3 regions of the Bradyrhizobium sp. AUGA SZCCT0105 genome follow, and region 2 is predicted to be linked to each of the others. Evidence: predicted binding sites of a transcription regulator. Region 2 holds the regulator's gene; each other region holds the start of a gene.

Region 1 (4,654 bases), on a different contig from region 2:
GCGGTCGAAGCGGTGGCAGCGGTCAATCCGCCGGCGGTGCGCAGAAAATGTCGACGTGAAATCATGGACGCTTGATCGGTGATGCCTGGTCCATGATAGGCCCTTTGATTGGAGCGAAATTGGGCCGCGTTTGTGCAGACGGCCTGCAGAGACGTCGCAATGGTTAGCGGGCAAGGTTACCGTGCAGCGCGATGCGCTGCGTCAACACGTCTGTTCACGTCTTCGAGAGCGAGGAGGCTCAGTCTTCATCGCCATTGCCGCCGAACAGGCCGAACTGCGAGGGATCGCGGTTCGGCTCGGCAAGACCGAGATGGCGAAAGGCATGTGAGGTGAGCAGTCTTCCGCGCGGGGTGCGCTGCAAATAGCCGCACTGGATCAGATAGGGCTCGATGATGTCCTCGATCGCATCGCGTGGCTCGGATAGCGCGGCCGCCATGGTCTCGACACCGACCGGACCGCCGCCATAGTTCAAGGCGATGGTGGTGAGATAGCGCCGGTCCATCGCATCGAGGCCTGCGCTGTCGACCTCGAGCGCGCTCAGCGCACGGTCGGCGATGCCGCGATCGATGGCGTCGGCATCCGCTGCGGAGGCAAAGTCGCGCACGCGGCGCAAGAGGCGGCCGGCGATGCGCGGCGTGCCGCGGGCGCGGCGCGCGATCTCGTTGGCGCCATCAGGGCTCATGCCGATGTTCAGCACGCGGGCGCCGCGGGTGACGATCTTCTCGAGCTCTTCCACGGTGTAGAAATTGAGCCGGATCGGAATGCCGAAGCGATCGCGCAGCGGATTGGTGAGCAGGCCCGCGCGCGTCGTCGCGCCGACGAGAGTGAATTTCGACAGCTCGATCTTCACCGAGCGCGCCGCGGGGCCTTCGCCGATGATCAGATCGAGCTGGAAATCCTCCATCGCGGGATAGAGCACTTCCTCGACCGCCGGGCTCAGGCGATGGATCTCGTCGATGAACAGCACGTCACGCTCTTCCAGATTGGTGAGCAGCGCCGCAAGGTCGCCGGCCTTGGCGATGACCGGGCCGGAGGTGGCACGGAAGCCGACACCGAGCTCGCGCGCGACGATCTGCGCCAGCGTGGTCTTACCGAGGCCCGGGGGACCGACGAACAGCACGTGATCGAGCGCCTCGCCGCGCTTCTTCGCCGCCTCGATGAAGATCGAGAGATTCTTGCGCGCCTGGGCTTGGCCGACGAACTCCGTCAGCGACTGCGGACGCAGCGCGGTGTCGCCGACATCGTCGGAGCGGCGTTCGGGCGTGACGATGCGCGAGGGCGTGTTCATATACGATATTTTCCAACCAACCTGCTGGTCACACGAGACAGTTGAACTCCGACAAATAGCACCAGACCGTGGGCCAGAAAGAGCAAAGCAGCATCGCTGAACTTCGACAGAACAAACTCAGCAGTGCAAACCAGCACCACGACCGGAAGAATATTCCACCAGGTGACCAAACCACGAATCTCGGCGATGACCGCTACCAAAAGGCCGACGATGAGCGCGGGAAAGGACCATAGTTGGATCATATTGATAAAGAACCCAGCAAAGTCCCGAGAAAACGAAAAACATCGAATGACATGACTTAGGAAGCATGCCGAAACTGACAGACCAAGCATGGCAGCAGTCCCGGTGATGAAGGTTCCTATAAAAATCGCGACCGTGACATAACCGAGCCGTGCAACGTTGAATCCGGCGGAGCCTTGCGCAACGCTCACTTCGACAATTCCTTAAGCCCCAGCCGGATCAGTTGCGCGGTCTCGGCCTTCTCACCGGCGCTGCGCGAGGCGGCCGCGATCGCGGCGGCGGCCTGCGGCTGGCCGTAGCCGAGATTGACCAGCGCGGAGATCGCGTCGGTGACCGGGCGCGGCGCACGGTTGTTGTCGATCGCGCCCGAGAGCTGCACCACCGCGGGATCGACATCGGCAAAGCCCGGCGCCTTGTCCTTCAATTCGCTGACGATGCGCTCGGCCACTTTGGGTCCGACGCCCGGCGTGCGCGCCACCGCCGCCTTGTCGCGCAGCGCGATGGCATTGGCGAGATCGGTCGGCGGCAACGTGCTGAGCACCGCGAGCGCAACCTTGGCGCCGACGCCCTGCACTGTCTGCAACAGGCGAAACCACTCGCGCTCGATATCCGAGCGGAAACCGAACAGTTTTATTTGATCCTCGCGGACATAGGTCTCGATCGAGAGCACGGCGGCGCCGCCCGGCTGTGGCAGCGCCTGCAGCGTGCGGCTCGCGCAATGCACCTGATAACCGACGCCGCCGACATCGAGGATCACGTAATCCTCGCCATAGGAATCGATCAGGCCCTTCAGCTTGCCGATCATAGGTTCGCCACCCTGAGGCGCAGCGCGGTGCTCTGGCGGTGATGGGCGTGGGTGATCGCGACCGCGAGCGCGTCGGCGGCGTCGGCGGACGGCGGCTCGGCTTTCGGCAGCAGGATCTTCAGCATCACCTGGATCTGGTTCTTCTCGGCATGTCCGGCGCCGACCACGGTCTTCTTGACCTGGTTCGGCGCGTACTCGGCGACCGAGATACCGAACATTGCGGGCGCCAGCATGGCGACGCCGCGGGCCTGGCCGAGTTTCAGCGTGGCAACGCCGTCCTTGTTGACGAAGGTCTGCTCGACCGCGGCCTCCGCCGGTCGGTAGTCGCCGAGCACCGCGGCGAGTCCCTCATGGATCGCAAGCAGCCGGCTCGCCAGCGGCAGATCGTCCGGCGGCTCGACCGAACCGCAGGCGACATAGACCAGACGGTTGCCCTCGGTCTCGATCACGCCCCAGCCGGTGCGGCGGAGACCCGGATCGATACCGATGATGCGGACGGGAGAGCGAATCGGCTGCGATGTCATGGGGTAGTGATACCGCCTGAGCCGGGAGAACGAAACACAAACGGAGGTTCGTCCCCTGCTCGGCGTGGCATCGCAACGTGCTTGTCATCCAGCCCTGGCTCGTCATCCCCGCGAAAGCGGGGATCCAGTGCGCTGCGGCCTCTCGGATCAAACGACGGTCTCTGGAATACTGGATCGCCCGATCAAGTCGGGCGATGACAGCGGAGTTTGGGGCGATGAGCGAGGCTCTTAACCGCCCATCTTCGCGAGCAGCGCGTCGGACACCTCGAAATTGGCGTACACGTTCTGCACGTCGTCGTGCTCGTTGAGCAGGTCCATCAGCTTCAACAGCTTTTCGCCGGTCTCGTCGTCGACCGCGACGGTGTTCTGCGGCTTCCAGGTCAGCGCCGCCTTGCGCGGCTCGCCGAACTTCGTTTCCAGCGCCTTTGCGACCTCGCGGAAGGTTTCCTGCGAGGCGTAGACCTCGTGACCGGCTTCGCTGGAGACCACGTCGTCGGCGCCGGCCTCGATCGCGGCGTCCAGCATGGCGTCGTCGGAGGCGACCTTGGCGTCGTATTCGATGATGCCGGTGTGATCGAACATGAAGGCGACCGAACCGGTTTCGCCGAGATTGCCGCCCGACTTGGTAAAGAAGGAGCGGATGTCGGAGGCGGCGCGGTTGCGGTTGTCGGTCAGTGCCTCGACGATCACGGCGACGCCGCCGGGGCCATAGCCCTCGTAGCGGATCTCGTCATAGTTCTCGCCCTCATTGCCAAGGGCCTTCTTGATGGCGCGGTCGATATTGTCCTTGGGCATGTTCTCGGCGCGGGCGGCGACCACGGCGGCGCGCAGCCGCGGGTTCATCGCCGGGTCCGGGGTGCCGAGCTTGGCCGCCACGGTGATTTCGCGGGCCAGTTTGCCGAAAAGCTTCGACCTCTGGGCATCCTGCCGGCCCTTGCGGTGCATGATGTTCTTGAATTGGGAATGGCCGGCCATGCGACGTCTCTTCGAGCGTAGGGTCTGAACAGGGGTGGAAAACGCGGCCTTATAGGCCCCTGGCGGTCAAAATCAAAGGTCGGCGGGGGCCATCTGGTCCGGGAATACTACCGCAAGCCGGAATATGAGGCACTTGTTAACCATGATTTCATGCCCGGATGCGAGGATCGCCCCGTCCCGCCGCAACTTTCCAAGGCAACTTCCAACAGCCCCACAGAGCCCCCATGGCGTTCGGTTTGTTTCGAAAGCAAGTGCCGGAGCCGGCCGCGCAGCAGGTTCCAACCGCGGCTGCCGCGGCTGAAGCCTCGACCGAGACTGATTCGGCCAAGGATTCGTCCAGGGAGATCCTGGAATTGCTGGAACTCGAGCTCGGCGCGATGATCCGCCAGCTTGAGCGCGCCGCAGGCTCGGTGGCCGACGGCGCCGAGGCGACGGCCGCCAAGCTCGCGACCATCCGCGCCCGCACCGACGCGCTGACCGGCCGCAGCAGCGATGCGCAGAGCACCGCGACGACGTTCTCGGAGGCCGCCGACCGGTTCACCCATTCCGCCCAAGGCATCGGCGCGCAGGTGCGCAGCGCGAGCCAGCTCGCCGACGATGCCGCGGCCGCGGCGCGCGAGGCCACCGCCAATGTCGATCGCCTGCGCGAATCCTCGGCCGCGATCGGCAATGTCGTCAACCTGATCGCGCAGATCGCGCGGCAGACCACGCTGCTGGCGCTCAACTCGACCATCGAGGCGGCGCGCGCCGGCGCGGCCGGCAAGGGCTTCGCGGTGGTCGCCACCGAGGTCAAGGCGCTCGCAGTGCAGACCCAGAGCGCAA
Region 2 (4,654 bases):
GCGCTGATCGTGCTCGCGATCGCGCCGGAGGCGCTGGTGCATCCGAGCTTCCAGATGTCGTTTGCGGCGACCCTCGGGCTGGTGGGGCTGGTGCAGATCGGGCTGCCGAACCTGCTGGCGTCGCCCGATCATTCGGCGACCGCGCGCGTCGCGCTGTGGGGCGGGCGTGAGCTCACGATGCTGATGTTGGCCTCGCTGGTGGCGGGGCTCGCGACCACACCCTACGCCGCATTCCATTTCCACCGCGTGACGCCCTACGGGCTGCTGGCGAACCTCGCGGCGATGCCGGTGGTGTCGGCGGTCGTGATGCCGGCCGGCCTGCTCGGGCTGCTCGCCATGCCGTTCGGCTTCGACGGCGTGTTCTGGGCAATCATGGGGTTCGGCATCGACTGGATGATCCTGGTGACGCAATGGGTCGCAGCGCTCCCAGGCGCGGTCGGCCGGATGGCGGCGTTCGGAATCGGGCCGATGGTCGTGGCAAGCGCGGGTCTCATCCTGCTTGGGCTGTTGCGCACGCCGCTGCGCTGGTCGGGGGCGGTGCTGTTGGTGGTGGCCTCGGTCTGGGCGCTGTGGGTGCCGCAGCCGGACGTGCTGGTCTCCGCCGACGGCCGCAACGTCGCGGTGCGGGGCGGCGACGGGCGGCTGCATCTGATGCACAGCGCGAAGGACGCATTTCTGGTCAAGGAGTGGCTGGCGGCGGATGCTGACGCGCGGACTGCCACGGATTCCTCGCTCGGCGAGGGTGTCTCCTGCGATCCGAGCGGCTGCGTGACGCAGGGGCCCGGCGGCGCCTTCGTCGCGCTGGCGACACGGCCGGAGGCGCTGGCCGATGATTGCGAGCGTGCGGCGCTGATCGTGACCGCGCGGCCGGCACCGCGGGGCTGCGCGGCTTCGGTGATCGATGCCGAGCGGTTGCGGCGCCACGGCGCGCTGGTGCTGCGGCGCATCAGGGACGGCTATGCCATCGATGCGGTCAAGCCCGGCGGGATCGACCGGCCGTGGTCGCCGGCGGTTCCCGGCGACGGTGAGGTTGAGACGACGTTGCGCGCACTCGGCAGCGCGCCGCGGCCCGTCGTCGATGCGACGCCGGCCGAGACCGATTTGCAGGGCGAGGATTAGCCGTTGTCGGGTGAGGGGCCGGTCGGCAACTCGAACAGGCCGAGATGGTATTCGTCGGAGTCAGGGCCAGCGTCGGGCTTCTTGACGAGGGTGAAGGAAGCCTCGGGGAATCGCTCCCAGACCTTCAGGTCGTCAGCCGTCACCGTCAGCCAGCCGAACCGGAACAAGTAGCGGCCCGGCTCCGTGACGCGTCCAGCCTTTTGCCATGTGACCTTGTCGACCACCACGCACGTCCTCCGTGCCCGATGATGCGCCAAGGCGCGCGCCGACGCAATTCTCCAGCTGCGCCCCGGAACCCGGCGTCCGGGGTCGCTCGAAATCGCTTAGGTCATCCGCCGCCGAACAGCTCATTCCGCGGCGACGATGCGTTCAACCCAAAAACAGCGACGCAAATGCGGAGGGCCGCCGCTCCACAACCTTCGGCTTCTGCTCGACCGGCGGATGCAGCGCCGGCAATTGCAGCACGCTGACGCGTTGTCCCTCGACGAGCTGGGTCACCAGCACATGGCTGCCGTCGGGGAATTCGACCGCGTCATGATGGCGATCGGGAACGTCGGGCTCGACTTCGTTGAACACGCCGACGCGGAAGTTCATCGTCTTGGTCCAGATCCAGCGGCTGTCGTAGCGAACGTTCTCGGCGAAAGCGAGCTCGGTGCCCGGCAGCATGCAGACCGCGACAGTGGGGTCGGTCTCCGAAGCAAAGCCGCGGGTCGACGTGCCGCGGAAAGTCGTGGTGATCAGCGTCTCTCCAACAATGGCGGGGCGCGACGCCACGGCGTGCAGACTATAGTCACACATCGGATGGCTCCTCTGTTCGAGGTAGCGACCCGTGCCTCTCCTTGAGGCATAGGGCCTCTACCAGAGTGGACGATAGCGAACGAGTGTCTCCTCGTTTCTGGGCGATTGTACGACTGGTCGACGAAACGCCCTGATCACAAACACGCGACGCTGCGCGAGAGGTATCGGAGCGCGTCGGGCAGGCTGCACGTTACGCTATCTTTCAAAGAACGATCCGATGTGTTGCTCGTTCCCCGCCGCCGCAAGTATTTGAAATTCAGTATTTGCGATAGAGGCCGATCAGCTTGCCCTGGATGCGGACCCGGTTCGGCGGCAGGATGCGCACTTCATAGGCGGTGTTGGCCGGCTCCAGCGCGATCGACGCGCCGCGGCGGCGGAAGCGCTTCAGGGTGGCTTCCTCCTCGTCGATCAGTGCCACCACGATGTCGCCGGTGTTGGCGACGTCGTTGCGCTGGATCAGCGCCATGTCGCCGTCGAGGATGCCGGCGTCGACCATCGAGTCGCCGCGCACTTCCAGCGCATAGTGCTCGCCGGCGCCGAGCATGTCGGGCGGTACGCTGATGGTGTGGCTGCGGGTCTGCAGCGCCTCGATCGGCGTACCGGCGGCGATCCGGCCCATCACGGGGACCGCGACCGGACGGTTGCCGTCGTCCTCGGCGATCGGCGGCGTGCTGGTGCGCTTGCCGAGGGTGCCTTCGATCACGCTCGGCGTGAAGCCGCGGCGGCCGTTGCCGCCGCCGGCCGAGAGTTCGGGCAGCTTGATGACTTCGATGGCGCGGGCGCGGTTGGGCAGGCGGCGGATGAAGCCGCGCTCCTCCAGCGCAGTGATCAGGCGGTGGATTCCGGACTTCGAGCGCAGGTCGAGCGCATCCTTCATCTCGTCGAACGAGGGCGGTACGCCGGCCTCCTTCAGACGTTCATTGATGAAACGCAGAAGTTCGTACTGTTTGCGCGTGAGCATCTCGAGTATTCCCCCGGTTGGTAGCGTCGTTCGATTCCGAGACTTTTCAGGCGGGGCCAGACCTCAGGAGCACGGTGCTCATCACAAGCGCTCCCTCGCGGCCTCCCATTTGTACACACCAGTACTCGAAACAAATCATGAACGGACACTATATGTTCGATATGTGTTCCGCAACCACTTAATTTCCGGTGAACGCATCCGGCGAGCGCACAAGCGATGCGGTCTGCGCTGTCACTTGGGCAGTGTCAGGATCTCGCATTGGCTGCCTTTGGCGGCGGCGGGCGCAAACGGCGGACGCACGAGAAGTGCCCGTGCCGCAGCGAGATTCCCGAGCAGCGACGAGTCCTGCTGCATGACAGGCGTTGCGATCAGCGTGCCGTCCTCGCGCTCCTCGAGGCGGGCGCGCAGATAGTCCTCGCGCTGGTCGTTGGCGGCGATGTCGCGGCCGAGCAATGCGCTCTCGCGGCGATGATGAACAGCTTTTCGGCCGCTCAGCGCCCGAATCAACGGCACCAGAAACAGGAAGGCGCAGACATAGGAGGACACCGGATTGCCGGGCAGGCCGATCACCCGCATCGCGCCGAGCCGGCCATGCATCATCGGCTTGCCGGGCCGCATCGCGATCCGCCAGAACGCCATCTCGACGCCTTCGGCCTCCAGCGACTGCTTGACCAGGTCGTGGTCGCCGACCGAGGCGCCGCCGGTCGTGATCAGGATGTCGGCACCCGTCTCTCGGGCCCGGCGGATGCCGGCGGTGGTGGCCTCCACCGTGTCGGCGGCAATCCCGAGATCGACGGTCTCGGCGCCTTCGGCGCGCGCCAGCGCCCGCAGCGCATAGCCGTTGGAATAGACGATCTGGCCGGGGCCGGGCGTCGAGCCCGGCATCACCAGCTCGTCGCCGGTCGCCAGCACCGCGACCTTCGGACGGCGGTGCACCGCGAGGTCCGGATAGTTCATGGCGGCCGCCAGCGACAGCGCGCGATCGGAGAGGCGGCTGCCGGCATCGAGCAGCACGTCGCCTTCACGGAAGTCGACGCCGGCCGGGCGGATATGCCGTCCGGCGGCAGCTAGCTCGGTGATCGTGATGTGGTCGCCGTCGACGGCAGTGTCTTCCTGGATGATGACGGCGTCGGCGCCATGGGGGATCACGCCGCCGGTGAAGATCCGCACCGCTTCGCCGGCGCCGACCGTGCGCTCGAACGGCCGGCCGGCGGCGACTTCGCCAATCACCCTGAGCCGGGCCTTCAGATCACCAGCGTCGGCCGCGCGCACGGCATAGCCGTCCATCGCCGACATCGGCTGTGGCGGCTGGGTGCGCCGCGCGGCGAGGTCGCGCGCCAGGGTGCGGTGGTAGGCGGCATCGAGCGCGACCATCTCCTCCGGTAGCGGTTCGGCGCCGGCGAGGACGGCGGACAGGGCATCGGCAACCGGCATCAGGGCCACGCTCGGAGCTCCTTCAATCCAAATGTTCAATACCAAGTGCAGTCAGAGCCCTCGCCACGTCATCCGTCGATGTCACGTGGATGGCATGAAGGCCACGCGCCCGCGCGCCCTCGATGTTGGCGGCCAGGTCGTCGAAGAACAGGATCCGCGACGCCGGCACGCCGACGGCTTTTACCACATGATCGTAGGCCTCGGCGTCGGGTTTCCGAAATCCGATCGTCGAGGACAGGAAAACGTTGCGGAAATGGCTGAGCAGCTCGGCATGGATGACCGAGAAATGCGCAACGTGCGCCGGATTGGTGTTGGAGAAAGCGTAGAGCGGCATCCGCCTGG
Region 3 (4,654 bases), on a different contig from region 2:
AGTCGTCCAAAGATTTTGAAGCGGCAGGCTTTGTGCCGCAGGCGGTCGAGGGAGAGGCGTTCATCCTTTCCCTGCCGTCGTTGGCAACGCTCGAGAGCATGATCGCTTCAAAGGAAAAGCGTCTACGCAATATTTCCAGGGACCTGGAGGCTAGGTATTTGACACGCGCCGAAAACCGCCCCTCAAGCTGATCGGGATGGACTTATGGCCACGCAAAAGCAGATCGAAGCGAACCGGCGCAACGCGCTTAAGAGCACGGGGCCCCGTACAAAAGAAGGCAAAGCGCGTTCACGAATGAACGCTATTCGCCACGGATTGGCATCTACAAGGGAGAATTTTGTCCTGGCAACTGAGGAGCTAAATTCAAGCTCGGAATACGCAGGCGCTGTTGTCACCTCGTATGCTAGGCTGCGTCAGATTGACGTCGCGCGAAGGAAAATTCTTGCTGAAATTGAATATGTGCTGCGCCAAGCTGAACCTCATGCCGTAAATGCTGCCGTCAGGAAGTTTGGTGCAGTCGAATGGTACGAGCGTCGCACGTACGCGTGCTAAAAAAGGAGGCCGGCTAAGCGGAGCGCATTACAGAGCAAAATTTGGCAGAACGAACCCAATTGGCGAGGTACCTTAACAATCCTCAAATCTTAATCTCGCCGGCCACGGCTGTCGAGGAGCTTGAAGATTGCGAAGTGGGATGGTCTAGTTTGGCGTCAGCACGGCATCGACGCGTCGACTGTTGCGTGTGCTGATGACGATGACGCCGTTGCGGGTGGCAAATCGCGCACCGACGAGCCGGGGCACCTTCTCGATCAACGATGACGGCAGCGGGATCATTCCGCCGGTGACGGGATCGCCGACGTTGATCGGCGGTCCGGCCGCGCCGGCCGATGGCGCGGCCTTGATGTACTCCCTGATCAACTGGATTTCTTCCCGCGACAGATTGAGCGCGGCGTGCTCGCTACCGGCGTCAGAGGCTTTCTTTTCCGCCCGGACCCTTTCTTGCGCTTCGTCCTGCTGGGCGGCCTCGCGTTTCGCTGCGTCCTGTTCGAGTCGTACGAGACGTTCCCTCAACGGGATCAGCTCGCGCCGCAGCGTGGCGTTGTCCGACTTCAGCGAGGTGATCTGGCCGAGTGCAATCGCTGCGGCAACGCACGCAACGACCGAGATCAGGCTGAGGCACGCAACGGCCAGCCCCGGCATTCCGACGCCCTTGACCGCTTTCCGATCCGGCACGTCGTCCTCGGAGCGCCGCCGCCGCGCCCGGGCAAATCGCGGGATGCCGGTGCCGAGGAGTTTTACAAAGTGCGAGAGCCGGGAAACGTTTCGGTCCGGCTCGTGAATGGAGCCAAATGCCGGCTCGGGGATGATCGGCGCGCGCGCGGGTGGGTCGGGTGCTGCCATTGCGCGGCTTGTGCCCAAGGTCGTGCGATCGGCAAGGCCTGCTTCCATCACCCGAGGGACTTGCCGATCAATCGCGTCGGGCCGTTCGGCAACGGCATCGCTGATCGCATCGCGCGGGTCGGCAGCAACCGTCTCCACGGGCTCCGTTTGCCGTTCGCCGGGCTCCCGCTCCTTGAGGTTCTGCTCGCCGAGCTCCTGCTCGCTGAGTTCCTGTTCGACGCGGGATGCTTCAAGCGAGCGCCATAGCGCGAGGCCGGAGTCCGTGATCTGCAGCCCGGCCTCATTGATCGAAGCCCATCCGGATTGGAAGACGTCGGCGTCGCCTAGCTCCGACGATCGCTTCAGCTTCGTGGCTGCATCGCCCGCAGCGATCATGCGCTTGACTTCGCGGCTGACCTCTTCAAGCGGAATCCGTTGCTCGGGTCTTGCGGCCAGCACGCTCAAGATCGCCAGATTGAACCTCATGTGGCGCCTCTCGATGCCCCGGCAACCGGTCGTGCAGCCGCTCCGCTCCCGTGCCGGCGATGTGCGAACCGCAGACGAGGCCGAAGCGGATCAATCATGCCGGCGCGGACGTCCGTCACTCGGAGAGTCAGGCAAGTGTAGCGGCTCCCTCAGAGGCAAACAATGCGCCTTCCGGCGCACGACAGATAGATAAGTCTGCCTGCGAACGAGACGCGTCAGGGTCACGTCCGCTGAAGCGCCTCAGAGGAACTCGCGAAGCCTGGAGAGCTCGATCACGTGCTCGGGCGACAGCACATCCGGCACGAGGGGAGGCTGCGACGTGGTCCGGATCTCGTAGAGATGCCGGGTCTTCTCGGGCTTGCCCATGAAGTCCCGGATGCATTGGTCGAGCGTTCCGTTGACGATCATATAGGGCGCGCGATCCTCTCGCCTGGAATTGCCGAGAGAAGGCCATTTGTAAAGCGAGGCCGCAGCCTGGAAGTCCACCTGATGAGAGTGGTCGGTCATGCCTTGATCTCTACCCGAAAAAGCCTGTTCGTCAAACAACGCCGGCTCATGAGCGAGCTGGCGCAGCGGGACGCGAGAGCTGCGCGCAATCGCGCTCGTCCTCGGCAGAGAACGCCCGTGGACGTCGAGCGACCTCTCAACCGCCTCGCGGTGATTGCTTCGACAGCGACCGGCAGCCCGCATCGATGCTTGGCACCACAGCGCGCCCAACGTTCGCCGGGAGATCGCCAGCACCGGCGGCCATTCCTGGTCGACTGGAGTTGAATTTGTTCTTGTTTTGTTCTTTTAGCTATCGTAGCGTCCAAGGACGAGCAGTTTTGGTCAGGTCAGGGATGAACGGGTTGAGATGGCAGCCGCAGCCACCATCCTTCACGCGGACCTGGATGCGTTTTACGCGTCGGTTGAGCAGCTGCTTGAGCCATCGCTGCGAGGCAAGCCGATCGCCGTCGGAGGCGGGGTTGTGCTTGCCGCCTCCTATGAGGCCAAGGCCTTCGGGGTGTACGGCGGCATGTCGGGACGGGAAGCTCGCCGGCTCTGCCCGCAACTGATCTTCGTCGGCGGCCACTTCAGCGATTACCAAAGGCTGGGTGACGCAGCCATCAAGGTGATCGGCGACTTCACGCCGCTCGTCGAGCGCATTTCGATCGACGAGGCGTTTGCTGACGTTGCAGGCTGCACGCATCTGTTCGGAACGCCCGCCGAAATAGCCGCGGCGATCCGGCGGCGCGTGCGCACTGAGCTCGGCCTTGCGATCTCGGTGGGCGTCGCCCGCACCAAGCATCTGGCGAAGATCGCCTCGCAGGTCGCAAAGCCCGATGGACTTGTCGTCGTCGATCCCGACGCCGAGCTCCGATTCCTACACGAACTGCCGGTCGAATTGATGTGGGGAGTAGGGCCGGTCACCAGGACACGACTGGACGCGATCGGCGTCTCGACGATCGGTCAACTCGCCAAATTGTCGGAGCGGTCGCTGACGCGGCTGCTCGGTCCGGCGGCGGGCGAGAAACTCGCCGCGCTGGCCTGGAATCGCGATCCGCGACAACTCACCCCGCATCGGCGCGCGCGATCGGCAGGAGCACAATCGGCGCTTGGCCGAAAGCCCGCGATCGAGCAGGTCATTCGGCCGACGCTGCTTCATCTCGCCGACCGCGTCGCCACGCGGCTCCGGGCGAAATCCCGGCCTGGACGAACCGTGACGGTGCGCGTTCGCTTCGCCGGCCTGAAATCGGTGACGCGCTCGATGACGCTCGATGCGCCCGTGTGCACGACGGTGATCCTCGCCAGCCTCGCCGAGAAGCTGGTGCGCGCCACGCTTGCTGACCACCCAAGCGAGAAAATCATTTCGTTGCTGGCAATCTCGGTGTCACATCTCGAGGAGAACTGGGATCTTGCGCTCGAGCTCCCGCTCGGACTGGCCGATCAAGCGCTTCGCCCTGGAAGTCCGATCGGGATGGCCCGCTGGGCCGCGGACTGTGCCATCGACAAGGTCCGCGATCGTTTTGGCTGGGATGCGATCGGATACGGTTCGGCGGCGCTGGAGGTCGTTCGTTCGGTGCCCGACGATTTCCGCAAGCTGGCCGAGAAGGAGCTCTAGCGCTTCGCCGATTCATCGGCTTGTCATTGCATTAAGAAAAGGCAATCCGGAATCGCGGGCTTGTGAGTGGTGGCGTGGCGCGCCCGGTCTATCCTGAGCACGCGGAGGATCGCCATGAAATTCAGCTCCGAACTGATCCAGACGATGCGCGACGCGCTGGAGACGGTGATGGCAAGCGTGCCGGCCGATCAATCCGTGTTCGGTCTCAAGGCGGCCGTTGCAGAATGCATCTTGCGGGCGGCGGCGCACGGCCAGACGTCGTTCGACGGGCTCGTGGCGTCGGCATCCGATCAGCTGCAATCGATCATCTCGATGCTGAGCTAGACCAGGTCGCACCTCAGCGTCATTGATGGCTCCCGCGCAGCCTACGATGAACCAATGCCTTGCTTTGCGATCCTGGTCAGGGCTTCGTATCCGGATGGCGTCAGGTGCAGGAGATCGCTCTTGTAATTGGCACACGGCGTTGTTCGTCCGCATGCGATGTCGGAGGCGTCGATCGTTCTGATTCCGAGTTCCCGGCTCCTTCTGCTGAGTTCGGCATTGACAGATCCAATATTCTCGGCCGCACCCTTCATCTGCTCGCCTCGCGGAAGAATCTGGATGGAGAAAATCTTGCCGTTCGGCCAAAGCGACCTGATCTCGTCAAACAGCTTTTGGTAGGATTCCATCACTCCGCACGGCTTATCGAGA

What was found. Region 2 encodes LexA, which represses DNA repair genes until DNA is damaged. Its sites were predicted from a motif close to TGTTCNNNNTGTGTTCNG; they were not measured.
Region 1: a site for LexA is predicted at 2,883-2,900, ahead of ruvC (crossover junction endodeoxyribonuclease RuvC). Genes of this name have one in related genera too.
Region 3: a site for LexA is predicted at 2,638-2,655, ahead of dinB (DNA polymerase IV). Genes of this name have one in related genera too.

What each region holds. Positions count from the first base shown of each region.
Region 1 is NZ_JAFCMK010000003.1:558,167-562,820, forward strand. Features, by position in the region: gene JQ573_RS18530 (metallophosphoesterase) at 1-65, opposite strand, end outside; gene ruvB (Holliday junction branch migration DNA helicase RuvB) at 239-1,288, opposite strand; gene JQ573_RS18540 (hypothetical protein) at 1,285-1,719, opposite strand; gene ruvA (Holliday junction branch migration protein RuvA) at 1,716-2,333, opposite strand; gene ruvC (crossover junction endodeoxyribonuclease RuvC) at 2,330-2,857, opposite strand; gene JQ573_RS18555 (YebC/PmpR family DNA-binding transcriptional regulator) at 3,086-3,832, opposite strand; gene JQ573_RS18560 (methyl-accepting chemotaxis protein) at 4,057-4,654, shown strand, end outside.
Region 2 is NZ_JAFCMK010000006.1:374,593-379,246, forward strand. Features, by position in the region: gene JQ573_RS27835 (ComEC/Rec2 family competence protein) at 1-1,119, shown strand, start outside; gene JQ573_RS27840 (hypothetical protein) at 1,116-1,343, opposite strand; gene JQ573_RS27845 (hypothetical protein) at 1,489-1,917, opposite strand; gene lexA (transcriptional repressor LexA) at 2,174-2,878, opposite strand; gene glp (gephyrin-like molybdotransferase Glp) at 3,110-4,321, opposite strand; gene JQ573_RS27860 (HAD family phosphatase) at 4,335-4,654, opposite strand, start outside.
Region 3 is NZ_JAFCMK010000001.1:35,034-39,687, forward strand. Features, by position in the region: gene JQ573_RS00140 (hypothetical protein) at 1-191, shown strand, start outside; gene JQ573_RS00145 (hypothetical protein) at 205-552, shown strand; gene JQ573_RS00150 (hypothetical protein) at 697-1,842, opposite strand; gene JQ573_RS00155 (hypothetical protein) at 2,104-2,370, opposite strand; gene dinB (DNA polymerase IV) at 2,717-3,964, shown strand; gene JQ573_RS00165 (hypothetical protein) at 4,079-4,288, shown strand; gene JQ573_RS00170 (GDSL-type esterase/lipase family protein) at 4,330-4,654, opposite strand, start outside.